Regions from separate parts of the Sediminibacillus dalangtanensis genome, predicted to be linked through region 2. Evidence: riboswitches for the same ligand, from Rfam matches in the RefSeq annotation. Region 2 holds a riboswitch; each other region holds the start of a gene.
What was found. A riboswitch is a leader RNA that binds a small molecule or an ion and turns the genes downstream of it on or off. The one in region 2 is predicted to bind thiamine pyrophosphate.
Positions count from the first base shown of each region.

Region 1: it holds a riboswitch for thiamine pyrophosphate, as region 2 does, so the genes downstream of both, thiT (energy-coupled thiamine transporter ThiT) here and thiT (energy-coupled thiamine transporter ThiT) in region 2, are expected to answer to the same signal.
Region 3: it holds a riboswitch for thiamine pyrophosphate, as region 2 does, so the genes downstream of both, ERJ70_RS01185 (ABC transporter substrate-binding protein) here and thiT (energy-coupled thiamine transporter ThiT) in region 2, are expected to answer to the same signal.
Region 4: it holds a riboswitch for thiamine pyrophosphate, as region 2 does, so the genes downstream of both, ERJ70_RS16015 (ECF transporter S component) here and thiT (energy-coupled thiamine transporter ThiT) in region 2, are expected to answer to the same signal.

Region 1 covers NZ_CP046956.1:1,573,141-1,579,228, forward strand. Annotated here, with positions in the region: gene ERJ70_RS07920 (cation:proton antiporter) at 1-883, shown strand, start outside; gene ERJ70_RS07925 (universal stress protein) at 960-1,373, shown strand; TPP riboswitch at 1,482-1,583, shown strand; gene thiT (energy-coupled thiamine transporter ThiT) at 1,680-2,255, shown strand; gene ERJ70_RS07935 (hypothetical protein) at 2,303-2,452, shown strand; gene ERJ70_RS07940 (YflT domain-containing protein) at 2,593-2,952, opposite strand; gene ERJ70_RS07945 (DUF1028 domain-containing protein) at 3,113-3,997, shown strand; gene ERJ70_RS07950 (hypothetical protein) at 4,182-5,609, shown strand; gene ERJ70_RS07955 (zinc-binding dehydrogenase) at 5,748-6,088, shown strand, end outside.
Region 2 covers NZ_CP046956.1:1,407,034-1,413,121, reverse strand. Annotated here, with positions in the region: gene ERJ70_RS07215 (EAL domain-containing protein) at 1-1,167, opposite strand, end outside; gene thiT (energy-coupled thiamine transporter ThiT) at 1,209-1,817, opposite strand; TPP riboswitch at 1,885-1,985, opposite strand; gene ERJ70_RS07205 (ABC transporter ATP-binding protein) at 2,201-2,932, shown strand; gene ERJ70_RS07200 (ABC transporter permease) at 2,929-3,690, shown strand; gene ERJ70_RS07195 (YkgJ family cysteine cluster protein) at 3,955-4,689, opposite strand; gene ERJ70_RS07190 (IS110 family RNA-guided transposase) at 5,072-6,088, shown strand, end outside.
Region 3 covers NZ_CP046956.1:211,235-217,322, reverse strand. Annotated here, with positions in the region: gene argH (argininosuccinate lyase) at 1-669, opposite strand, end outside; gene ERJ70_RS01195 (argininosuccinate synthase) at 666-1,925, opposite strand; gene ERJ70_RS01190 (DUF4349 domain-containing protein) at 2,351-3,283, shown strand; TPP riboswitch at 3,346-3,457, shown strand; gene ERJ70_RS01185 (ABC transporter substrate-binding protein) at 3,633-4,643, shown strand; gene ERJ70_RS01180 (thiamine-binding protein) at 4,636-4,929, shown strand; gene ERJ70_RS01175 (ABC transporter permease) at 4,926-5,693, shown strand; gene ERJ70_RS01170 (ABC transporter ATP-binding protein) at 5,686-6,088, shown strand, end outside.
Region 4 covers NZ_CP046956.1:3,237,111-3,243,198, forward strand. Annotated here, with positions in the region: gene ERJ70_RS16005 (energy-coupling factor transporter transmembrane component T family protein) at 1-105, opposite strand, end outside; gene ERJ70_RS16010 (ABC transporter ATP-binding protein) at 122-1,585, opposite strand; gene ERJ70_RS16015 (ECF transporter S component) at 1,600-2,178, opposite strand; TPP riboswitch at 2,294-2,424, opposite strand; gene ERJ70_RS16020 (hypothetical protein) at 2,508-2,690, opposite strand; gene ERJ70_RS16025 (SIS domain-containing protein) at 2,782-3,510, opposite strand; gene ERJ70_RS16030 (creatininase family protein) at 3,522-4,259, opposite strand; gene ERJ70_RS16035 (phosphotriesterase family protein) at 4,275-5,267, opposite strand; gene ulaA (PTS ascorbate transporter subunit IIC) at 5,334-6,088, opposite strand, start outside.

The DNA of each region.
Region 1 (6,088 bases), 170 kb from region 2:
TTATTTTATCAGTGGGCCTTTCCTTCAAATTTCCCTGTTAGGAGCGCTTTTGATTGCGGCAATCCTGACACCGACTGATCCGGTCTCGGTTGTTTCCATTTTGAAGCAATCAACGGGAAATGAAAAAATAGCCGATATTGTAGAAGGTGAATCGATGGTGAACGATGGAACAAGCATCGTTGTCTATTCGGTACTTTTGACTATGTATAAAAGTGGAGAATCTTTCTCAATTGTTTCCTTCTTAAGCGAATTTTTACTCGTATCTGCAGGCGGGGTCATCCTCGGGATTATTTTTGGCTGGCTTCTCAGCAGGGCTGTGCACTATACACACCATAAACAGTACCAGGTTATGCTCAGCATCATCGTCGCATACGGAAGCTTCCATATCGCGGAAAAAATTGGTATTTCTGGTGTCTTGGCAACTGTCACTGCTGGGATCATGCTTTCTTGGGAATTCGGTAAAACGGAAAAAGAAGATTATTTCCATGACTCACTTGATGGGTTCTGGACCATTGTTGAGCCGTCTGTGTTAGCCCTCATTTTCCTGCTTATCGGCATAGATGCTGCAGATTACCTTGCATTTCCCGGCTGGGTCCTTGCTTTTATCATTTTTGTTTTATCGCTTGTTGTCCGTTTCCTTGTATTGGCTGGTTTTACGAGCGCGGTACCTGCCTGGAGGAAAAAATTCAGTGCAGGTGACGTTGGCCTGATTACCTGGTCCGGCATAAAAGGAACGATGTCGGTCGCATTATTGTTGGGATTAGAAGCGGGTGTAGATCAGGATAATGTTCTAGTGTCTTTGACTTTCGCAGCCGTCTTATTGTCATTAGTCATTCAAAGTGTCGGTGTCTATCCATTGACGAAAGAAAAAGAAAAAGAATAAGCCTGTGAAAATTTTTCTCCATCAGTTGGTGCCTTTCTTTTACTAATTGAATAGACTGCAATAGAGGTGAACGCCCATGCAGAAAATTTATTTGGTGCCAGTCGATGGCAGTGAACAATGTTTATCGGCAGTTGATCATGCTGTAGAAGCGGCGCTTGAAAGTGGTTATGGAATCCGATTGTTGAACGTCCAGCCGAAAGTCCATACACAGTATGCGCAATCAAAAGTCGGAACAAAGACGTTGGAAAACTATAAAAAGGAAACATCCGACAGAATCCTGAATCAAGCAGAAGAGAGAATAAAGGATCAGGTAGAGGTTGTTTGTAAAACACGCTGGGGAATCCCCGCAGTGGAAATATGTGAAGAGGCAAAAGGGAAAGCGATAAAAGGAATTATTCTAGCACCGCGAACAGCAAAGAAAAAGCTTGGAAGCGTCACTTATAAAGTCTTGCAAAAGTCGACTGTCCCAGTAACTGTCATTCCAGTTTAACGGTATAAGCAATAATAATTCCGCAAGATATAACTCCAATCCATCGTTTCCTTTTTGCGGTGCAAGGCAGTTTTCGTTATACTGTGTCTAACAAAAAAAGAGGATGCCGAAGTCTTCAGGGGGAGCCAACTGGCTGAGAGTGAACACTGATGTTCAGACCCTTTGAACCTGTTAGTTAACACTAGCGTAGGAATGGCGGCTTTTATGATGGCGAGGTAAGCAATGCAACGGGTATTTCCATCAGGAAAGCTTTCCCCTTTTGCATTGCTTTTTTTGTCGATAACTAAAACTATGGGGGTGTGCACGATGGAAGCAAGGCAAACACTGTTTTTGGTCGAGGTAGCTATCATGTCTGCTATGGCACTCGTACTTGATATTATTCCTTTCTTATCGTTTAAAATTTGGCCGCAAGGCGGCTCTGTATCCTTCGCCATGATACCAGTATTTCTTTTTGCTTTCAGGTGGGGCATGAAAGGGGGACTGTTGAGCGGTCTGTTGTTCGGGGCATTTCAAGTGGTGACCGGTACAGCTTATATTCTTACACCATTACAAGGATTGATAGAATACGGTTTGGCCTTTACTGCTCTCGGTACTGCAGGAGTTGTATCAACAAAGGTACAAGCAGCACTGAAAGCAGGAAAACATTCAGTATTTTTTGTGTACATTTCACTCGGTGTTCTTCTAGGATGCAGTTTGCGTTTTTTGGGTCATTTGTTGGCGGGCGTATTCTTCTTTTCGGAAAATGCGCCCGAAGGACAGCCGATTTGGCTTTACTCCGCAATTTATAATGGTTCTTACATGCTTCCGGCGTTTATATTGAGTTCGATAGTCATTTCCTTTTTGTTCTATAAACAGCCACGGTTGGCAGAAGCCAGACCATGATAACGACGAAAACGGATCGTAAGGAGGAAAAAGGAGGTTGAATTTTAATGAAGGAACTTATCGGCAACTGTATTCGTTGTAATAAAGCTGTTTATTGTAAGGATGGTTTTTTTGACGGTATTCATCATGAGGGGAAACTGCTTTGCGTTGATTGTAGTGAACAGGACGAACTGGAAGAAGAATCAGACAAACAGTGATCCTGAAGTAATTGAATCATGGTACATAATCTTAAAGCATACCAACCGATGCGTTTTCTTTCCCTGTATGGAACATTCCTAATTAACAAATAGGGGCTTGTCCGCAAAAGTCTTTCTTTTGCGACAGCCCCATATTCTTCTTAAAGGGTATTGGTTAAAATTTCTTCTACGTTATCGGTATTGGTAACGACCAGTAAAATTTTCCCTTCGTCCAATTCTTCCTCATAATTATTAGCTTCCACATCAGATAAACCTACTTCTTTCAACTTGGTACGAAGTTCGTCTCCTTTTTTATTGAACAGATTACCAACGGCACTTTTTAAGTTCATCTCGTTTAATCCGATGGTATTGGCGTCTGCATTATCTGCAACACGTTTCGACCGATCGCTGTCATGGGCAAGAACATATACGTTATCTTTATCAATGCCCTTTTGACTTAATTTGTTTACATCCTGTTGTAATTGTTCGTCGTTTGTATATTTGCGAATAAATGGTGACATATAAAGCCCTCCTTTTTTATTTTCCATTTCATAAATAAAAATACCCTTCCCACATAGAATGAAACGCTTTAAAGGGGAGCTCCAACCATACATGATGTCAGAAAAGGATAAATTTTCAGGTAAATAAATTGCTGTTCTTGGTAGTATTGTTCTAAAATGAATGCAGGTCATTAAGGGGGGAATAAATTTGAAGAAAAATATCGTAGCAACTTTTTCCATTGTCGGAGTGGATCCGGAAACAGGAGAACATGGGATTGCTGTTCAATCAAAGTTTATTGCGGTAGGGTCTGTCGTGCCGTGGGCAAAGGCTGGAGTGGGAGCAGTAGCGACCCAGGCTTTTGCCAATCCTTCTTACGGTCCACAGGGTCTTGAGCTTCTTGAAAAAGGGTACACACCTGAAGAAGTTATTGACCTTTTGACAAAAGACGATCCACAGAGGGAAGAACGTCAGGTTGGCATAGTAGATGCGAAGGGAAACAGCGCTACTTATACTGGGGTACATTGCTATGATTGGGCAGGAGGAACCCGCGGAGAAAATTTTGCGGCCCAGGGAAACATTCTCGTAAATGAAGCCACTGTTTCCCATATGGCTAAGACCTTTGAACGATCACAAGGAACATTGGCAGAACGCTTGCTGGCATGCCTGCAAGCTGCCCAAGAAGCTGGTGGGGATAGTAGAGGAAAGCAGTCGGCAGCACTGTATGTTGTGAAAGATAAGGGAGGATATGGTGGGTTCAATGACAGGCTTGTCGATTTACGGGTTGATGACCATCCTGAACCTATCCAAGAAATTATCCGTCTTTATCAGCTTCAGCAGCTTTATTTCGGTGAGATAAAACAGGAAAACGTACTTCTGATTGAGGGAACAACAAAGCAGAAGGTGATCTCTGGTTTGGTAAACAAGGGATATCTCCGGAGTATGGAAGTATCCGAGGAAGAGCTTCAGAAGGGGCTGACGGAGTACCTTCATACCGAAAATTTTGAGGAAAGGGAATTAGAACCGGGTAAGATTGATAAAGAAGTATTGGATTTTTTAAATAAGTAGTAACATTAAACGTCTTAGCCATAGAGGCTAAGGCGTTTCTTATAGGATAGCTCTGTCGCCCCAGTAGTAATACAGGGGAAAGAGTCTAGGCACTCCTTCAAGGATGCGCCGGAACTCCATGGTCTCCGATTGCATAGGCTATAGCACACACATAAGCAGTACCAATTGAAGGGAGTTCCTTGCTATGGAATTGACTGTATCCCATTGGTTGTACGGTTCTTTTACGTTATTAATTATCCTTACGATGATTTTTCGTAAAGGGGTGGTACTGCCAACGCTTCTGGGTACCTTTCTGGTTTCCTGGGTTTTTAAAGGCAGCGTCATCGGTGGATTCACAGCCATTTTTAACGCTAATCTTGTAGCTGCGAAAGAACTATTTAACATCTTTTTGATTATCACTTTTATGGTTGCGCTGCTTCATTCCTTAAAGGATCTGGATGCCGACAGACGAATGATTCAGCCAATCCAAAAGGTTATGGTCAATGGACATTTAGCCTATTTTGTATTAGTTGGTGTTACTTATGTTATTTCCCTGTTTTTTTGGCCCACCCCAGCTGTCCCTCTTATTTGCGCTCTTCTCGTTCCAGCTGCCATCCGAGCGGGGCTGCCTGCAGTTGTGGCAGCGGTTGCTGTAGCTCTTGCCGGGCAAGGCATGGCTTTGTCGTCTGATTATGTCATTCAAGTGGCGCCAGGCCTATCTGCAGCAGCTGCCGGTGTGGAAACGGCAGCTGTATTGGAGAAAGGACTTGTATTATCATTGATAACTGGTGTCATTGCAATCTCCGTTGCTTACTTTGCCAACCGCCGGCATATCCGTTCCCAGAATGACCCAAGGAATGATGTAGAATTAAGCATGATGCGGGGGATAGACGATCAAGATCAACCGTTAAATGGTAAGCAGGATGTCCCACCTTGGGGTAAATTTTTTGCTGTAGTTGTGCCATTATCTATGTTATCTGTCATGATATACATGGTTTCAACAAAGCTTACATCCGGAAGAATGGGAGGATTCGAGGGAGGGGATGGTGCTGCCTTTATCGGTGGTGTCGCAGTAGTATTGCTGTTATTGTCGACCGTGGCATTTGGCAAGCATCGTGCACTGGATTATATCAGCGAACATATTACCAATGGGTTTGTCTTTGCTTTTAAGGCGATGGGACCGGTGATTCCGATTGCCGGATTTTTCTTTCTCGGAAGCGCTGACTTTGCCAGTTCCATTCTTTCCATCGAGGCAGACAAGGCCCCTGGACTGCTGTTTGATTTAGTGCAGTCATTACAAGCGTATCTTCCAGAGAGCTCCGTACTGGCAGCGTTTAGTATATTGATTATTGGGGTCATTACAGGACTTGATGGCTCTGGATTTTCTGGCTTGCCGTTGACTGGGGCATTGTCTGGTGCTCTGGCGGACGGAACAGTTGATCCGTCTGTACTTGCAGCTATCGGTCAAATGGGATCGATATGGACTGGGGGAGGAACAATCATCGCCTGGTCTTCATTGGTTGCCATTGCCGGATTTTGCGGTGTACCGGTCATGGAATTAGTACGAAAAAACTTTCTGCCTGTAATGACCGGATTATTTATTTCAACCCTGCTGGCACTATTTATATTCTGACACCATCTAATAGAGGGACAGCTCCGGAGAAGGGGACTGTCCCTCTGTTTACTAGTGAACATAATGTTTCGTGATGGGGGAAGGCGTATGATACCATAAGAAAAACCGTACATACTTTTATAAGGAAAGGATGATTGGATGAAAGCTTTTGTCCATCAAGGTGATACAATTGCTTATAAGGAAATAGAGGAGCCTGAAACTGGCAAAGGAATGGTCAAAATCAAGCTGAAAATGGCTGGTTTGAATCACCGGGACCTGAATATACCAAAACGAAGAGGCAGCCAGCCTGAACCATTAGTGTTGGGATCCGATGGTGCTGGGACGGTTGTCGAAACCGGAGCAGGTGTTACCGGAATAAAAGAAGGAGACGAGGTGATTCTTAACCCAGGCTTGGGTTGGTACCATAACAGCGATGCACCTCCGGCAGGTTTTGAAATCTTGGGAATGCCGGATAATGGAACGTTTGCTGAATATATTGT
Region 2 (6,088 bases):
AATAAACAAAAAATACTCATCTGTCAGCGGAAAGCTAAATGTTCGAATCATTTCCCTTGTTTCAATATCCGAATAGATTTCGGACAGGATCCCCCTGCTCCATGTTTTCATCTGCATAGTATTTTCTAGGAAGTAAGGACGAAAAGCCCAGTTCGACCCTATTTTATCAGGCTCCATCTCCCACCGGCCATCTCTTTTTCGAAAGTTGGAAGATACTTGGTGACCGTCGCTATCGCAGATAAACATCCGAAAACTCTCTTCCTCAAAGTCGCTGGTCAAGCCTTCGATAAAGTGATCAGCCTTCTTGGTTCCTTCCCACTGGGACTGAATCCTTTTTACTTTTTGCTCCCAATTCAGCACATGAAGCAGACGTTGTTCTACCAGTTGTTTTTCCCGCTTGATGTATTCGGATACCTTTTCTGTCACATTTATCCTTAATACGGACTGACCGTCCAAAGCAAAACCGGGTTTCGCCAGATAATACCCCTGGTAAAAACGGCCGCCATGTTTCCAGGCAAAATACAATTGAAAATTATCTTCTATGTTTTCAAACAATAAAGCTGCTCCGATCCGCCTGGCAAGCATGGATAGCGAATGCATGATATCTTGAAAACCATCCGCATTGTGACGACGGATGATATCTGTATCTATTTTTAATATATGCGGTTCCAGTTGGCGAATCCGGTCAATATTAGAGCTTTTCGCTCCAACATGGTCGACTGCAATCTGAATGCCGAAAGTCTTATAATAAAGCAGAAGATGGTTCAAGTTTTCAAACGCCTCGTCAAAATCATGCTCCGTCACTTCAATGACAATACGGTTCATCGAAAACCCTTTTGCCTCGAAATCCAACAACAGTTGTAACAAATCTTCTCCGTCATTGACCATCAGTTGTTTTGCATTCCGGTTGATGAATAAATAGCCATCCACTTCGGCTTCAAGCATTTCCGTTATGGCAATTTGTAAAAGATGTTGATCGACTTCTACTTTGAATTCTTCCGGTACTTCCGGATCAGAAAAAAAAGGACCAAGACTCTCCCATTCTTCTTCATTTCTGAATCTGCCCAGCACTTCATAACCTGCTACCGTATGACGAATCGCGCTGACAATCGGCTGGTAGACAGGTTTTATACTCTCTAAATTGTCCAGGATATCCAATGGATCCATGAGTTACCCCTACCTTCCGTAACCATTCTATTATTTTTCTCTCAGGAAGCTTTTTTCGGGGGAGAAACAGGGGCAGCGGTTTTGGGCCGAATTAATGTCGGCGCACTGCTTAGTACCAATACTGTCAATATAGAACACAATACAGCGGCGCCCAGTGCTGTCACCCCGTTGGCAACAAAGGAAAACCAGACAGGATTCATTCCCTCTGGAGCATATTCACCCCAAAATATAAAACCGGCAATGAAATGCCAAAAGTAACGGGCGATACTACCGACAAAAACAGCGACAGTCACCAAACATAAAGCGGCTCTTTTTCTCCCCCTGCGATATGCTGTCTGAACCGGTTGATAAAAAAGTCCGGCAAAACCAACAAAGGCAAAAGCTACAAAATACTCGATAAATCCTTGTAAAGGCGTAAGAATAGAACGAGCTGCATCACCAAGAGCCACTTGCAACAATCCCCAAATAAAGCCTGCCAGAACACTGACAATGAAGCCTCTCCGGAATGCGAGCAGGAAAATCGGTACCATGGCAAACGAGATGGAAATCGATGGAGACAATCTGATCGAAGGAAGTAAATCAAAAACAAATGCCAGTGCAGCGAAAAATGAAGCTTCAATCAATGCAACCAATCCCAACTTCTTCAACATATAAAAAAACTCCCCTTTTCCATACGAAACACCAAGGGAGAACATGTATGCAGACAGCCAGAATCCGATCCACCATCATCCACATCCCTGCGCTAGCATTAACTAACAGGTTCAAAGGGTCAGAACAGTCTCGTTCACTCTCAGCATAAAGCTCCCCTTGTGGTTTCGCTTATGTAATTTTGTGTTGCGCTTCTTTTATTATAACCGATTCTCCTTGGGGGTGGTAGAGGTTTGCTTTTCATACACAATCACTTTCTTCGATTTTCTCAATCAACAAATCTCCATCAAGTTTGCTAAAATAATCCTGATGCTTTGGAGAAAATAGAAACAGTTTTCATAGGGGATACTGATTAAAAGCAAATTAGAGAGAAGGAGAATCAATCATGTCAGTGACAGACAAGGAAGCCGTCCGTTTGGAAAATGTATCCTACACTGCCGACGGTCAGAAGATATTGAAACAGATAACCGGCTCTTTTCCTGAAGGAAAAATCACAACCTTGGTCGGGCCGTCCGGCGCTGGTAAAACCAGTTTGTTCCGATTGATGAACGGGCTGCGCGCGACCACATCTGGTAACATCTACGTACAAGAAAAGCCCATAGAAGTATATAACCCTGTAGAACTCAGAAGGAAAGTAGGTGTGGCTTTGCAAAGCGCCACCATGATCAGTGGGAGTGTTTTCGAAAATTTATCTCTTCCGCTCAAACTGCAGGGAAAAGAACTTGAACAGGATGACGCATTGGAATTATTAGACTTAGTCGGACTGAAGCGGGATAGCATACAACAGAACATTAAGGATTTGTCCGGGGGCCAGCGGCAAAAGCTGTCGATTGCCCGTACCTTAGTTAATCGTCCTGATGTGCTGCTGTTAGATGAAATCACTGCTTCACTGGATCGTGTTTCACAACAGGATATCGAAGAATTGATCATTCGAATCAATCAAAACTATGGTACGACGATAGTTTGGATCACCCACAACTTACAACAGGCGAGAAGCCTCGGTGACTATACTTGGGTGATGATTGAAGGAGAAGTGGTAGAAACAGGGGAAAGCAGTTTGTTGAACAACCCTTCCAATGAACAGGTCAAAAGGTTTGTGAAGGGGGAAGATGCATGAATTATCTTACATTGTCCCTCGCACTCATTTTTGTTATCATTCCGCTTTTATTATCGAAAGTTTTAAGACTGGAACTGGAAAAGGATACGATTATTGCTGCCATCCGCTCGATTATACAGCTGCTTGCGGTCGGGTATTTATTGCAGTATGTATTTGATGCTGAAAACATGCTCTACATTCTATTAATGGTTGTTCTGATGATTGCGGCAGCCACACAAAATGCAAGACGGAAAGGCAGGTCGATTCAAGGAATTACCTGGAAACTGATTCTCACCTTTATTGTTGTAGAAGTGCTTACCCAAGGTATTCTGCTCGGGCTTTCGATCACACCACCTACTCCTCAATATATCATTCCAATCAGCGGAATGATTATCGGGAATTCCATGGTTTTGTCGATATTGTTTTTGAATCGATTTACCGCTGAAGTGGAAGACCACGAGGACGAAACCGAGTTGATTCTCTCATTGGGTGGTACACCTAAACAAGCGATTCATCGCCAACTGATCACTTCCATCAAAGCGAGCACCATTCCAACCATTGAGAGCCAAAAAACCATCGGACTTGTCCAGCTCCCAGGAATGATGAGCGGCCAAATCATAGCAGGTGCAGACCCAGTGCAAGCCGTCCAATTTCAGTTGTTAATTTTATTCCTGATTTTGACAACAGCAGTGGTCACCAGCATCTTGCTCGGTTACATGTCTTATCCGACCTTGTTCAACGAACGCATGCAGCTTGTCAAAAGCAGAATGAAAGAATAAAATCCGGGGTCAGTCCCTCCCGCACCAGTAACGACACCCAAATACCGCGGGAGGGACTGACCCCTTAACCAAACTAGGTGAGATATTCCACGGATTTGGGGACACACCTTCAATCTCCCTAAACCCCGCTCTGTCAACATTCAGCTCATTAACAGATCCTGTCTCCCCCATTTGGGGTCAGTCCCTAAAACGGTCCCGACAGGTTGAGAATGACAGAAATTCATATATTGGGGACTGACCCCCGTATTCCCCCTTAGCCCTTAGTTAGACCCTGTAGTCATCTTTGAACCAGTTAAACAGGTAATCTTGGGTGTAGAGGTCGTTTGGGTAGTCAATGAAGGCTGTATCTTCTTCTTCATAAAGGAATTGCAGAAATTCGTTGAGTGCGCCCATATACTCGCCATATAAAAATTCGAAGCTGACGGTTTCTTTTGGCATGAGGTTTTGCTGGCAAACTTTTGGATCAGCATAATTTACGTAAGTCCGGCAAGGAATCGGTCTGATTTCATAAGCCATGCATTGATTGGTTTCTGTATCGAGCATGACGCATGGCAGTTGTTTTTTCCGGTAGGCAAGTTTGAACTCCCGGTCGGTTTCCGTTTCAATGGCTGACAGATCTTCAAGCTGCTTGCCGTACTCTTGGAAATAATGATGAAAATGAGCATGAAGTTTGTTCCTGCGCTGCTCAGGAAAAACCGCCATCGCCTGTCTCATCAGCTTTGCTTCCATTTTATTGATAATGATAGGATAATAGCAGCAAAACGCACAGCCCATCCGACAAGAGGCCTCCAATTCCAAGGTATTCTCAATCGTGTCAATCTCCTTGCTGACGATACGCAGCAACTCGTGAAAACTTCCGAGCAATTTATCTTTCGGCGAAAGATTGCTTTCCGCCCATATTTCCACCACATCATAAAACCTTTCTTCCTCTATCTGATATTTTTCCTGCAATGTACCGCATCTAGTTTGAATTTCTTTATAGCTTAAATATTTTCCCATGCATTAATCTCCCTCGTATATTATGTTTAGGCCCTCAAATAGAGCCTTCAGTTTTTACATTTTTTCCTGCTATCAATGTCAAAAAGTCTTGGACACCCTGAGATATTTCTAGATAATGGTCTTAGGATCATTTGGGACAATTCTTTCATCTCCTGTGGCTCGACCACACTTTAAGACTGTTTCCCAGTGTACGTGCGGAACTTCCTACTCGCAGGCTGTGCACCTTGTTCTTCGAACCTAGAAAATAGTAGCTCTAGGGCGGCTTTCGAACCAAGGATAGTACTGATACACGAGGTTGCTGATCGGCGTTCACACTAGGGATATCTCAGGGCGTCCAAGAAATAAGTACCAATGATTCTAATTTGAAAGGAGGGTATCCCCCGTGAAATTATTTGCTGGATTAGATGTTAGTTCTTTTGATATCAAGGTTTGCTTACTAAATGGTGAAGGAGATAAACTCAGAAGCTTCACCGTATCCAATGATCTACCAGGTGCAACTCTATTACGAGATTCTATTCTAGAGTGTGTCGAAGGCCAAAAAGTCGATATACTCAAAATTGGTCTTGAGTCTACGTCGGTCTATAGCTTTCATCCATCTATGTTTTTTCATAATGACGAGTCACTCAAGGCACTTGGTACACAAGTGTTTGTCATGAATCCTAAACAAATTAAGAACTTTAAAAAGAGTTATAGTGATATGGACAAAACCGATGAGATTGATGCATTTGTTATAGCTGATTACCTGCGCTTTGGCCGAGCCAATATGTCTGTTGTTAAAGAGAGCCAATACATAGCACTCCAACAGCTTACTCGTTCGAGATACCAACTCGTTCATCAGGTGACCAAAGAAAAACAGCACTTTCTTCAACACTTGAGTTACAAATGCAATACCTTTCAAGAGGAAGTGGACTCCTCCATTTTTGGTAATGCCATGATGGAACTCTTTTTCGAGAAATTCAGTTTAGAAGAACTATCTCAAATGCCATTGGAAGATCTAGCTGCATTCCTTCAAGAGAAAGGGAAGAATCGTTTCAGTGATGCCGAATGTGTAGCTAAATCAATCCAAAAAGCCGTTCGTTCTTCTTATCGATTAGACAAGGTCTTGGAAAACTCTATTGATCTCATCCTTGGCACTACTATTGAAGTGATTCGCACACTTCAAAAACAAGTAAAAGAGATAGATAAAGCCATCAAACGGATCATGGCTGGATTAACGGAAACACTTGAAACAATCCCAGGGATTGGACCTGTGTTTTCTGCAGGAATTATTGCAGAAATTGGCCAAATTGAACGCTTTGATGATGAGACAAAGATTGCTAAATACGCAGGCCTCTATTGGCGTAAAAATCAATCAGGACGTTTTACAGCTGATGATACTTCGCTATCTCGTAATGGGAAT
Region 3 (6,088 bases), 1.2 Mb from region 2:
GTTTTCGCAAATTCCTTCAAATCGCAGTTTGTCGGCTACGTATTGCCGGTCGATCGGAAATGTTGTCCCAGCCAGCGCTCCTGCACCAAGCGGCGACTGATTAACTCGTTTCCAGCTGTCAGATAGCCGTTCGATGTCCCGTTGAAACATAAATACATACGCCATCATATGGTGGGCAAACAAAACAGGTTGGGCACGCTGCAAATGGGTGTACCCGGGAAGCACTGTTTCCAAATGGCCCTCGGCCTGTTTGTGCAATGCCCTTTGCAGATCCAACAGTAACTGGCTGATCGTCACCACGGCTTCCCGTAAATACAACCGCATATCCAAAGCGACTTGGTCATTCCGGCTCCGGCCGGTATGAAGTTTTCCACCGACAGAGCCTATCTCCTCGATCAACAGTTTCTCTATATTCATATGAATGTCTTCGTTTTCTTCACTGAGGACTGCCTCACCCGCTGCTATTTTATCCCCTACGGCTTTCAAGCCAGCTGTAATGGCGTCTGCATCTTCTTCCGATACGATGCCGCAAACCTTCAACATTTCCACATGGGCAAGGCTCCCTTGTATATCGTAGACTGCCAGTTTTTGATCAAAATGAATAGATGCTGTATATTCATCGACTAATTCATTTGTCGGCTTGGTGAACCGTCCGCCCCATAGTTTCATTGTTTAACAGCTTCCTTTACATCGACGACAACATTTTCAATCGCCTCATCTGTTACAGCATTGGTCTGATTGACTGCGGCATGGACCTTTGTAGGAAGACCCCAAAGCTTGATAAAGCCAAGAGCTGCTTCATGATCAAAAGAATCCTCTGGTTTATAGGTTGCCAAATCAAAATCATAAAGCGATTGTGCCGATTCCCGGCCGATGACTTGTGCATGACCTTTGTACAGCTTGACCTTGACCGTTCCGGACACATGGGTCTGCGTTTGTTCAATAAACGCCTGTAATGCTTTTGTCAATGGAGAATACCATAAACCATCGTAGACGGTTTGTGCCAGCTTCTGTTCCACCGTCGGCTTGAATTGAGCCACTTCACGAGGAAGGGTCAATGCTTCCAATTCCTGGTGTGCCGAGATCAATGTCAGAGCAGCCGGCGCCTCATAGATTTCGCGTGATTTAATACCGACCAAACGATTTTCCACATGGTCGATCCGTCCGACACCATGCTTCCCGGCGATTTGATTCAATTTCAGGATGAGCTGAGAAAACTCCATGGCTTCTCCATCAAGTGATACAGGTTTTCCTTGCTCGAAGGTGATTTGGACGACCTGAGGCTTGTCGGGCGCATCGACCGGGTCTGTTGTTAAATCGTAAGCGCCTTTAGGTGCTTCCGCCCAAGGATCTTCCAAAATGCCGCATTCATTGCTTCTTCCCCATAAATTCTGGTCAACACTGTACGGATTATCGATATCAACCGGAACAGGAATCCCATTTTCTTCAGCATAAGCAATTTCCTCATCCCTTGACATCGCCCATTCACGTACTGGTGCTACAATTTTCAAATCCGGGTTCAAGGCGGTAAATGCCACATCGAATCTTACTTGGTCGTTACCCTTCCCCGTACAGCCATGGGCTACAGCCACAGCACCTTCCTTTTCCGCAATCCCGACAAGGACTTTGGCGATCAAAGGTCTGGACAACGCTGAAATCAAGGGGTATTTGCTTTCATACAATAGGTTGGCTTGCAAGGCCGGAAGTACGTATTCATCTGCAAAGAGTGATTTCGCGTCCACCACATATGATTTGATCGCTCCAACATCGAGCGCTTTATTCTTAACAAACTCTAGGTCCTTCCCTTCTCCAACATCCAAAGCGACTGCAATCACATCGAAGTTATATTTATCCTGAAGCCATTTGATGGCGACAGAAGTATCAAGACCACCTGAATATGCCAAAACAATCTTTTCTTTTTTCATTTGATTAACGCTCCCCTTCTGCTTGTTATCTATTAATAGTTTGATCATGTTTAGTTTGTATGAATTATTATGCACTATTAGGTATATTAATTCAACAATAAAAACTCATTTTTTTAGGAAAAAGTGAATTATCCTGTAAATCTATTAATAATACACTCTTTTTTTCGGTGACATTTTTCCATGCCATCTATTTATAATGTAATTTATGATGGGCGGACACAGTTGTGATTCTTGCCCACCGCCCATTTTCCATCACGCCGGTCGAAAACACTGCCGTCAATTGATTTCTGGTTCTCCTTTGTTCTCCTCCTCTAAAAATGCATGAATTTATACATATTCATTCATACCCATGCAAAAAAGGAAAGCTAGTTGTAACTTTCACGGCTTACCGACGTCTACCTAAAAAACTAAAGGGTGGTCAAAACATGAAAAAGCGGTATTTCCATTTATTCTCAGTCTGTTTATTCCTGCTTTTGGCAGCTTGCAGCAACGACTCCAAGGAAAGTGCCGACATGCCCATGGAGATGGACAGCGCTGAAACAGAAAGCAGTCAAGACAATGCAGCTTTAAGCGACAAGATGGCGGAGGAAAACGGAGAAGAGGGAGCCCAACAGGAAGAGGAAAAAGCAGTCGAGAAAGCAAGTCAAGCAAACCGGAAAGTGATTTACCACGCAAATTTGCGGATTGAAGTAAAAGATTACCAGCAGACTTTGGAAAATATTCAATCACAAGTGACAGAAGCCGGCGGTTATGTGGTTGAATCGAGTACCTATCAAAACCCTGAAGATGACCGTACCGAGGGACATATCACCGCAAGGATTCCTCAAGAACAATTCCAGCCGTTCATCGATTTTGTCAAAGAGGGCAGCAGCAAAGTATTGGAAAACAATGTTTCCGGACAGGATGTCACCGAAGAATACGTCGACCTGCAATCCCGCCTCAAGTCCAAGCAGGCTGTCGAAAAAAGGTTGATGGCTTTTATGGAGGAAGCAGAGAAAACCGAAGATTTGCTGAAAATATCCGAAGACTTAGCCGGTGTACAAGAAGAGATTGAGACGATCACTGGAAGAATCAACTATCTGGAAAATAAAACGGACTTGGCCACTGTTGATATTAACCTTCAGGAGAATGATGTGCGGATCTCCGGCAGCAGTGGGGAATCCACTACCTGGCAAAAGACAAAGGAACAGTTTGTCAAAAGTATCGATCTTCTCTTATCTTTCTTTTCAGGATTGATCGTGTTTCTATTTGGTAACCTGCCGATACTGCTGTTGCTGGGCGTTCTGGTATTTTTGGGGATTTTCATCGCACGTAAAGCAGTCCAGAAAACGAAGCAGCGGGATAAAACGGAAAACTAGCTCTTGAAAAAATCAGCAGGCTGTGGCAAGGTTATAGTGTAATCAAGACAATTAAATGAATCACTTTCATGTAGGGGGACCAGTTGCTGCTGGTTGAGATTGTATCCGTCAAGATACTGACCCTTGGAACCTGATCTGGCTGACACCAGCGTAGGGAACATATTTGAACGGTAGTATGCGATAATATGCACCCTGGGTATGGCCTATGGTGCATTTTTTTATTGCCCTTCAATGGCTAACCTTCAACAGAACCGTAAGCAATTTTCGTGGCAGTTCACACGGTTCCTGTTCCCTATTTCAGTCCTGCATCGTCTAAGTGTTTCATCATTAACCGCTAGGAGGAAATAGGATGAAAAAGTTACTAATTTTACTTACCGCCCTGCTGCTGTTGGCAGCTGGCTGCAGTAGCGAAGAGAACTCCGGTTCACAAGAAAAGGACGCATTAAAGAAAGTGTCCCTCGTGCTGGATTGGACGCCTAATACAAACCACACTGGCATATATGCTGCTCAGGAAAAGGGATATTTCAAGGAAGAAGGGCTCGATGTGGAAATTCTGATGCCCGGAGAAGCAGGGGCAGATCAATTAGTCGCATCTGGGAAAGCAGATTTTGGAATAGGCGCCCAGGAAGCCTTGACGGAAGCCCGTGTACAAGATATACCGATTGTTTCGATTGCTGCCATTATTCAGCATAATACTTCCGGTTTTGCTTCACCAAAAGAAAAAGGAATCACTTCGCCAAAAGATTTTGAAGGAAAAACGTATGGCGGTTGGGGTGCACCCGTGGAGAAAGCGGTGATCGATTCCCTAATGAAGCAGGAAAATGCCGATGTAGAAAAAGTCGATATCGTCAATATGGGAGATACTGACTTCTTTACAGCAGTCGAGCGTGATATTGACTTCGCCTGGATTTATTACGGCTGGACCGGCGTTGAAGCAGAGCTTCGCGGGAAAGAGTTGAATATGCAGTACCTGACAGACTACTCCGAAAAACTGGACTACTATACACCTGTACTCACGACAAGTGAACAGAAAATCGCCGATGAGCCAGAGACCGTCGAAGCCTTCGTAGCTGCCGTTTCCAAAGGTTATCAGTTTGCAGCGGATCAGCCAGATGAAGCCGCCGACATTCTCATTGATGCGGTTCCAGATTTGGACGCCGAACTGGTTAAAGCGAGTCAGCAATGGTTGTCTCCGAAATATCAGGATGATGCACCCCGATGGGGCGAACAACAACAGCAAGTCTGGGAAAACTATGCCGACTGGATGTATGACAATGGCCTGCTCGATCATGAGTTAGAAGCCGAAAAAGCTTTCACCAACAAATTTTTACCGGACGGAGGAGAAGAAAACAATGAGTGATTCACTGGTAAGTATTCAAATTATCCCAAAAACCAAAAACGGCGAAGATGTCATTCCTTATGTAGATGAAGCAATCGCGGTAATCGAGGAATCCGGGGTACGTTATCAGGTAAACCCGCTGGAAACGACGATGGAGGGAGATTTAACCGAGCTGTTTGCTGTTATCGAAAAAATGAACAAACGGATGATCGAGCTGGGGAGCCTTAATGTCATTTCCCAAGTAAAAATTCTTTACCAGCCCGACGGCGCTTCCATGGATAAACTGACGGAGAAATACCGTAAATGAAACAATTAAAGACAGGATGGCGCCCGGTTATAGCCATCCTGCTTTTATTGGTGATTTGGGAGACAGCAGGCAGAGCTGCGGAAATACCCTCCTGGCTGCTGCCGACACCGTCACAAATATGGCAGGAGGCAGTCGCAGGATGGGGGGATTACAAGCTGCATTTGTTCTCGACTATCAAGCTGACCCTGATCGGATTTCTCCTTGGTACCAGTATCGGGATTACAGCTTCTGTCTGTCTGCATTTGCTTCCTAAACTGAGAGAAACTGTTTATCCGTTGATGATTCTCTCGCAAAACATTCCAATCATCGTCCTTGCCCCGTTGTTGGTTATCTGGTTCGGATTCGGCATTCTTCCCAAGCTGATCATCATTACGTTGGTCTGCTTTTTTCCGATTGCCGTTGCTACATTGGATGGTTTCCGTCAAACAAGTCCGGAGCTGCTCCATTACTTAAAAATGGCCGGGGCAGACAAACGGCAAATATTTTGGAAACTGGAATGGCCTACCGCCCTTCCATCGTTGTTTTCCGGCCTTAAGATTTCCGCTACCTACAGCGTAATGGGAGCCGTGATATCCGAGTGGCTCGGTGCACAACAAGGAATCGGAGTGTACATGACCTTAGCATCTTCATCGTTCAGGACCGATAGGGTTTTTGTCGCGATCTTTTTTATCATGGTGTTGTGCCTTCTTTTTTTTGTCGTCATTATCACCATAGAAAAACGAGTCATCCGCTGGAAAAAGAAAGGGGCTGAACAGCATGGCTGAATTATCACTTATCGATATTTCCAAATCATTCGGTGGCAGACAAGTATTGGAGAACGTTTCCTTGTCTGTTTCTGATGCCGAATTTGTCTCGATTGTCGGTCCTTCCGGAAGCGGTAAAAGCACTTTGTTTCATTTGATTGGCGGATTGCTGGAACCGGATAGCGGCGACATTTACTTGGATGGCAAGCGGGTGAATGGAAAAAGAGGAGCAATCAGTTACATGCCGCAGTCCCCTTCTTTGCTGCCCTGGCGCACTGTCTTGGAGAATATCATGCTCGGCGTAGAAATCATAGGGGAGAAAAATCGGAGCGAAGCGATCAATATGATGGCAAAAGCTGGGCTGGCAGGATACGAAGATGCTTATCCTGATTACCTGTCAGGCGGGATGAAGCAGC
Region 4 (6,088 bases), 1.8 Mb from region 2:
ATGGATAAAGAGTACCTGGATACAAAGCAGGAAAACTAACACCAGTTTAAAACTTGGATTGATTTTATGAAGCCAGGTTTCTTTATAGGAAAATTCCCATAGCATTTATTCTCTCTCCTTATTACAAGACATAGGAAGGATAAATGTCGGTATATTCTTGTGCAGCAACATCTTTCGTCATCCTGCCATTTTCTATATACCAGCATCTACTGGCAAAATTCCTTACAATTTGCCCGTCATGGGTTGCCATCACGATAGTAGTACCTTCTCTTCGTAACCGCTCTAACTCTTCCAATATTGCAAATGTGTTGACTGCATCTTGACCAAACGTAGGCTCATCCAAAAGCAAAATCGGCTGGTTTTGGGCTAGTGCTACTGCGACACTCAATCTTCGCTTTTGCCCCATGGAAAGTTGATAAGGATGTTGGGTTTTATAAGTATCTAAATGAAATAACTGCAGCAAATGGTAAACCCGGTGATCAATCTTTCCTGCATCCCAACCTAGTATCCGCAATGTATAAGCTAACTCGTCGTAAACGGAATTCGTTACAAATTGTAATTCGGGATTCTGGAAAACAAATGACACAAAATCGGAAAGACGTTTTATTTTCTTTGTATTCTTTCCAAAGACATGATAGGAGCCGCTCGTTTTTATTAAATCCATCAAGGATTGAAGCAGGGTCGTTTTTCCAGCTCCATTTTCACCCAATACCGCTATCCATTCACCGGAATAAATGTCGGCATGATCTACTTCGACTCTTTTGTTCTTGCCCCTGAACCCGGAAAATTGATTCAATGAAAGGACTGGTATTTTCCTGATATTAGAGATATCCGGCTTGCTGGGGCGACTGCCTTGCAGATAATCGTCCCATATCCCTGAGTACCATATCCCTTGTTTGTAAAGAGTCTGTTTATACTGTTGAAAAATAACATCCTTTGGACCATCCCCAAGGAGTTCACCTTGCGCATTAAAAAGAACGACACGATCAACATAATCAACCACTTCATCTATTTTGTGCTCTACAATGATCACCGTTTTATCTGTTCCTATATCCTTAATTGTTTTCCAAACCTGGCTGGTTCCATCCGGGTCAAGCAACGCGGTTGGTTCGTCTAAAAATAGCACTTCCGGCTGAAGAGCCAGTATCGAAGCAATTGCTAATCGCTGCTTCATCCCACCAGAAAGTGTTTGGATATTAGTATGAATCGAATCAAGTTTCAGGCCGACTTGATGTAAATAATAATGTATTTGATCATTCATCTGGGCTTGCGGGATTTTTAAGTTTTCAAGAACGAACGCAATTTCCTCATCTACATAAGGCATACAAAATTGTGTATCTGGATCTTGAAATAAAAAACCCCAGCTTTCCGGTATCGTCCATTGATCTGCTTTTACCGGTACATCAATGGATTTGGGAATCAATCCAGCGAGTACTTGCAAAAGCGTAGATTTACCAGCACCGGATGGGCCTAACAACAGTACTTTTTCTCCCTGTTCAAAAGAAATCGAAAAATCTTTTAACAGCATAGAATCATTCCCTGGAAACTTCAAACGCAAGTTTTTCACACTGGAAACAGTAGTCATGGCCATCCACCTTTCTACTCCAAGGCCTTATAATCTTCTATTGAGGCTTGGCGAACCAAGCTGGTAACCCCTGTTTTTTCCAACGCTTGGACAATTGTGTAACCGACCATACCAGCGATAATAACGGAACTGAGTAATCGGAAGCCGACCATCAACAAGAAATTCCATAGCGCCAAATCATTGATATAACCGTAAAAATAATCAATACCAAGCGAAGCAAATCCTGAGGCAATACCTGCTAGACATACAACGAACAAGTCGTAACGCTTGTAACGAAAGACAGCAAAGATTAGTTCCGCAGCTAATCCCTGGCCAATACCAAATAATAGGGTGGATATTCCCCATTCCCCACCAAAAATAAATTCACCATGAGCAGCCGCCACCTCAGCAAGCAAAGCTACACCTGGTTTTCGAATAATCAGAAACGCAACTATGGCTGCAATAAACCACATACCATAAATCAGCTGTTCTACTTGGAGACCAAAGGTGGAGAGCACCCCATATAAAGGTCCCCATAATTTATAAATGATCCCGAAAATAATTGCGACAATAATCGTTACCAACAAATCTGTCAATTTCAACCCTTTACTCATGATTAAGTCCTTCCTCCTATTAATAAAATTTTTTTTTGCACAAAAAAACCACTTTCTTTACCAGCGCAAAGAAAGTGGTTGTATTGGATATATCATGAAGCACACAAGTCTATATGTATCCGCTACTCCACTTCCCTCCGCTGGTATCAACCAGATCAGGTTCCAAGGGTCTTAAAGTTTCACTTTAATCTCAACCTTTCTTCCATAGATGCCATCATCTATTTCAAGGTACCCCTAGTGGACAAACAACTTATTCTATTTTGTATCGTTATCTTAACACATAATGAACAGGTATTGTCAATGAAATAATGAATCCGTTCTTCGCTTTTTCAATCCTTATCCAAATCCGTATCAAACAAAGATTTCTTTGTGTCCTCTGGTTCTTCTAGGCGGTCCATATCGAAATGGCGACCGACATTTGATTTGTTGATTCCGTTTTTCACCGCTGTTTCAATGACAACATAGAGAATAAACAACGATATTACATAGGTAATAATAGCAACGAGTCCCATACATAATCCCTCCTAACCATCTATCCCCACTATAAGACAAAAGCGGAAACAAGAAAAGGTAACCGAGGCTCTGCGGTTACCTTTTCCCTATCTATAACGTTACCCGATCCGAGTATTTTTCAATCAACTGCTGGTTATGCTCATCAGCGCCTTCTATGTTACCGCTTAAAAAGACAGGCGGCTGAAAGCCATCCTCCGACATCCGTTTAATAGCTTCCGCAAATAATCCATTAATAATAGCAGCTCCAATCACCGTTGAGCTCGGTGCGAAATTCACTTGTACCTCCGGGTGGCTAAGCAGTGCATCTCCAACCGGAGCATGATTATCAATCACAAAATCCACCGCATCAAACAAATGCTTGCCACTTGTATGGCGTGATGGCTGGCTTTGTGAATACTGTATCGAGGTGATTCCGATGACAAAGGCGCCTTTCTCTTTGGCAATCCCCGCAACGTCAACGGGTACCGGATTGCGTCCAGAGGTAGACAACACCACCATGATATCTCCTTGGCGGATGTCCTGCTCCTCCATGAACTTTGCTGCATAGTCATTCTTTCTTTCCAACGTAGAAGAACGGACTGCTCCTTCGTGCAGCATCAACGGTTCATGAAGGATCGGATGCACGGGGACTAGTCCACCTGCACGATAATAAACCTCTTCCGTCAAAATATGCGAATGGCCACACCCAAACAAGTGGATCACTCCATCGTTCTGCAGCGAGGCAGAAATTTTTTCAGCAGCCTCGCGCAAAGCTGTAAACTCTTTTTCTTCGATTACTTGTAACAGAGAATGAACCTTTTCAAAGTAATTGGCTAACATCCAAACCCTCCCTAGTTTTGTTCTGTCTCCTGTTTAGCCGCTTCTATTAATTGAACCATGTTTTTTAAGGCGATATCAATTATATAAATCCCCTTATCCTCTGTCGCCAGGGTGGCATCCCCTAATACAGCGGTTTCCGTGAATTCCTCCCAAGGGGTAGGCGTGACATCTGCACTCAACGGAATATCAGGAATATCATTGATCGCCTTCTCCATTTCTACCAGTTCCGGGGCAAGATACAACATATAGGAAGTCTCTATTTCACAGGCATGGAAATAGGTGCCATGGGAGGACGGTGTTTCCCTCACTTCTTCTGCCGCCTTATTCATGCCCGGATAAAATAAATACAACACTTTCATTTTCGGGCATGTTTCATACAATTCACGAGCAGCTTCTTTCAAAGCTGTTCCATTGCCCAAATGGCCGTTCACCATGGCAAAGACCTTAATACCCTGTCGATAAAGGCTTTCGCCGATATCGTTAATATAGCTGATCAGGGAACGATTGCTGACGGTGATGCTACCAGGAAATTGACGCAGACTCCATACTTGTCCATACGGCAACGTTGGCAAAACCAAGCCATTTACCACTTCAGCAAGCTTGTCCGACAGCCGTTCAGCCAAAAAGTTATCGGTTCCGAGCGGCAAATGCGGACCATGCGCTTCCACTGCTCCAACCGGAAGAATCGCAATTTTGGAACGCTCGATTTCTTCTTTAATGTTATAGGAGTTTTGATATTGAAACTTCACAACAGCACCCCTTCTCTAGTTTTTGAATGTGAAACACCGTGCGGGATTTTCCACGAAAAATTTGGTGATCAGTTTCTCTCCGTCAAATCCGAGACTGTCTGCCTCTGTTTTGAAGCGGGGAACCCACTTGGCGATGATATTTTCCAATCCAAGTCCGTAATCATAGTGTTTATAATAAGACTTTCTGGCAGTGTCTCCGCTGACTAAAATTTGGTCCTCATAGCCTTTGCGGACCAGTTCCAAAATACAGTGGATCCGGGTGCTTTCTGGTGCATATTTAATTTTGGAAATACCATCAAACGAAAGAAACGCACCAGTTTTCGCCACTTGTTCGTGATAAAAAGGGTCCGGATTGCGATCCATATGCCCGAAGCTGACATATTCCAGGTTAATTCCTTCTTCCTTAAGCAGTTCGATTTGTTCGAGTACCATTGTGCCTGCTTCCGTGTGTGTGTGAATCGGGGCTTTCGTTTCATGATGTGCCCTCGCAACCGCCCGCAAAGTTTTTTCCTCTAATGGAGTGATCCGGTTATAACCCGTTCCAAACTTCACCTGCCCGCCTCTCCATTTTGTCCCTTCCAATCCTTGTTCCACTTCCTGAATGACGAAATCTGCAAGCTGATTAACCGTTTTATCTTTAATCCATTGATGATAAGTTTCGTAGTCACCGACAAGTTTTTTCAAATTGTCCCGCATTGGTGCATCCCATAAAAAGCTTTTGTTAAAACCGGCTGTTCCGATGATGGTGATCCCGGTCTCTTCGGATATTTGCTGTACGGCGTCTACATCCCTGCCATAATCCACTGCGGTGGCATCGACAATCGTTCGGCCGCCGTGCTTTTTAAAATCCAACACATCGAATTGCGATTTTTCCTTGTCGTCCAACAAAAGATCATCCGCCCCCTGTTCCACCCAGTAAGGCGGACGGCAGACAATGTGCTCATGTGAATAGGTAAAACCCAATTGATCAGGAGAAACATCCCCCGCAAAGGTACGTACAAAACTCATTTTATCCCCTCCAGAGTAAGTGGAAAAAGGGCAAGACTGCTGCCCTTTTTCTCCTTTGTATTTTCGTTAGAACAGTAATTGCGCAAGAAACCGGATGATTGGACCAAGTATGAACATGTCAGAATCGGCAGCCCACATAGCTGTATCCGGTATTGTATCTGCCAAAAGCATTTTCACCGTGATATATTGTCCCCAGGCGACGACCGTGGAGGTGATAAATCCGGCCATCAAAGCACCGCGGACACCACCAGTTACATTACCAAACACACCTGCAGTCGCTGAATGGAAAAACAAGACGATCATGGTCGGGACAAAAATGTATCCCACTGTGTTTCCAAGTACAAACAGCCATAGCAAGGCTCCGGCGAATGATCCTAAGAATCCAAGAATAACGGCGTTCGGTGCATAAGGGAAGACAACCGGACTGTCCAGCGCTGGTTTCGCCCCCGGCACTATTTTAGTCGCGATTCCTTTAAAGGCTGGAACCATTTCCCCGATAAACATACGGACCCCCATTAAAACAACTGCGATACCGGCAGTGAACGTAAACGACTGTACGATGGCATAAATAACGAAATTTTGACTGCCTGCACTTGCTACAAGTTCTTCTGCGCCTGGTGTGTCCTTAAAGGAAATAATGACCGCACCGACCAGGAATAGCAAGCCCATGGTCAAAGCTGTGATGACATTCGAATCCCGAAGAAATTCCAAACCTTTTGGAAGTTTGATTTTTTCCGAATCATTGTCTTTGTTACCGAGCACCTTACCTGCCAGTGCTCCAAGCAAAGCAACAGATGCGGACGTATGACCTAAAGCGATGT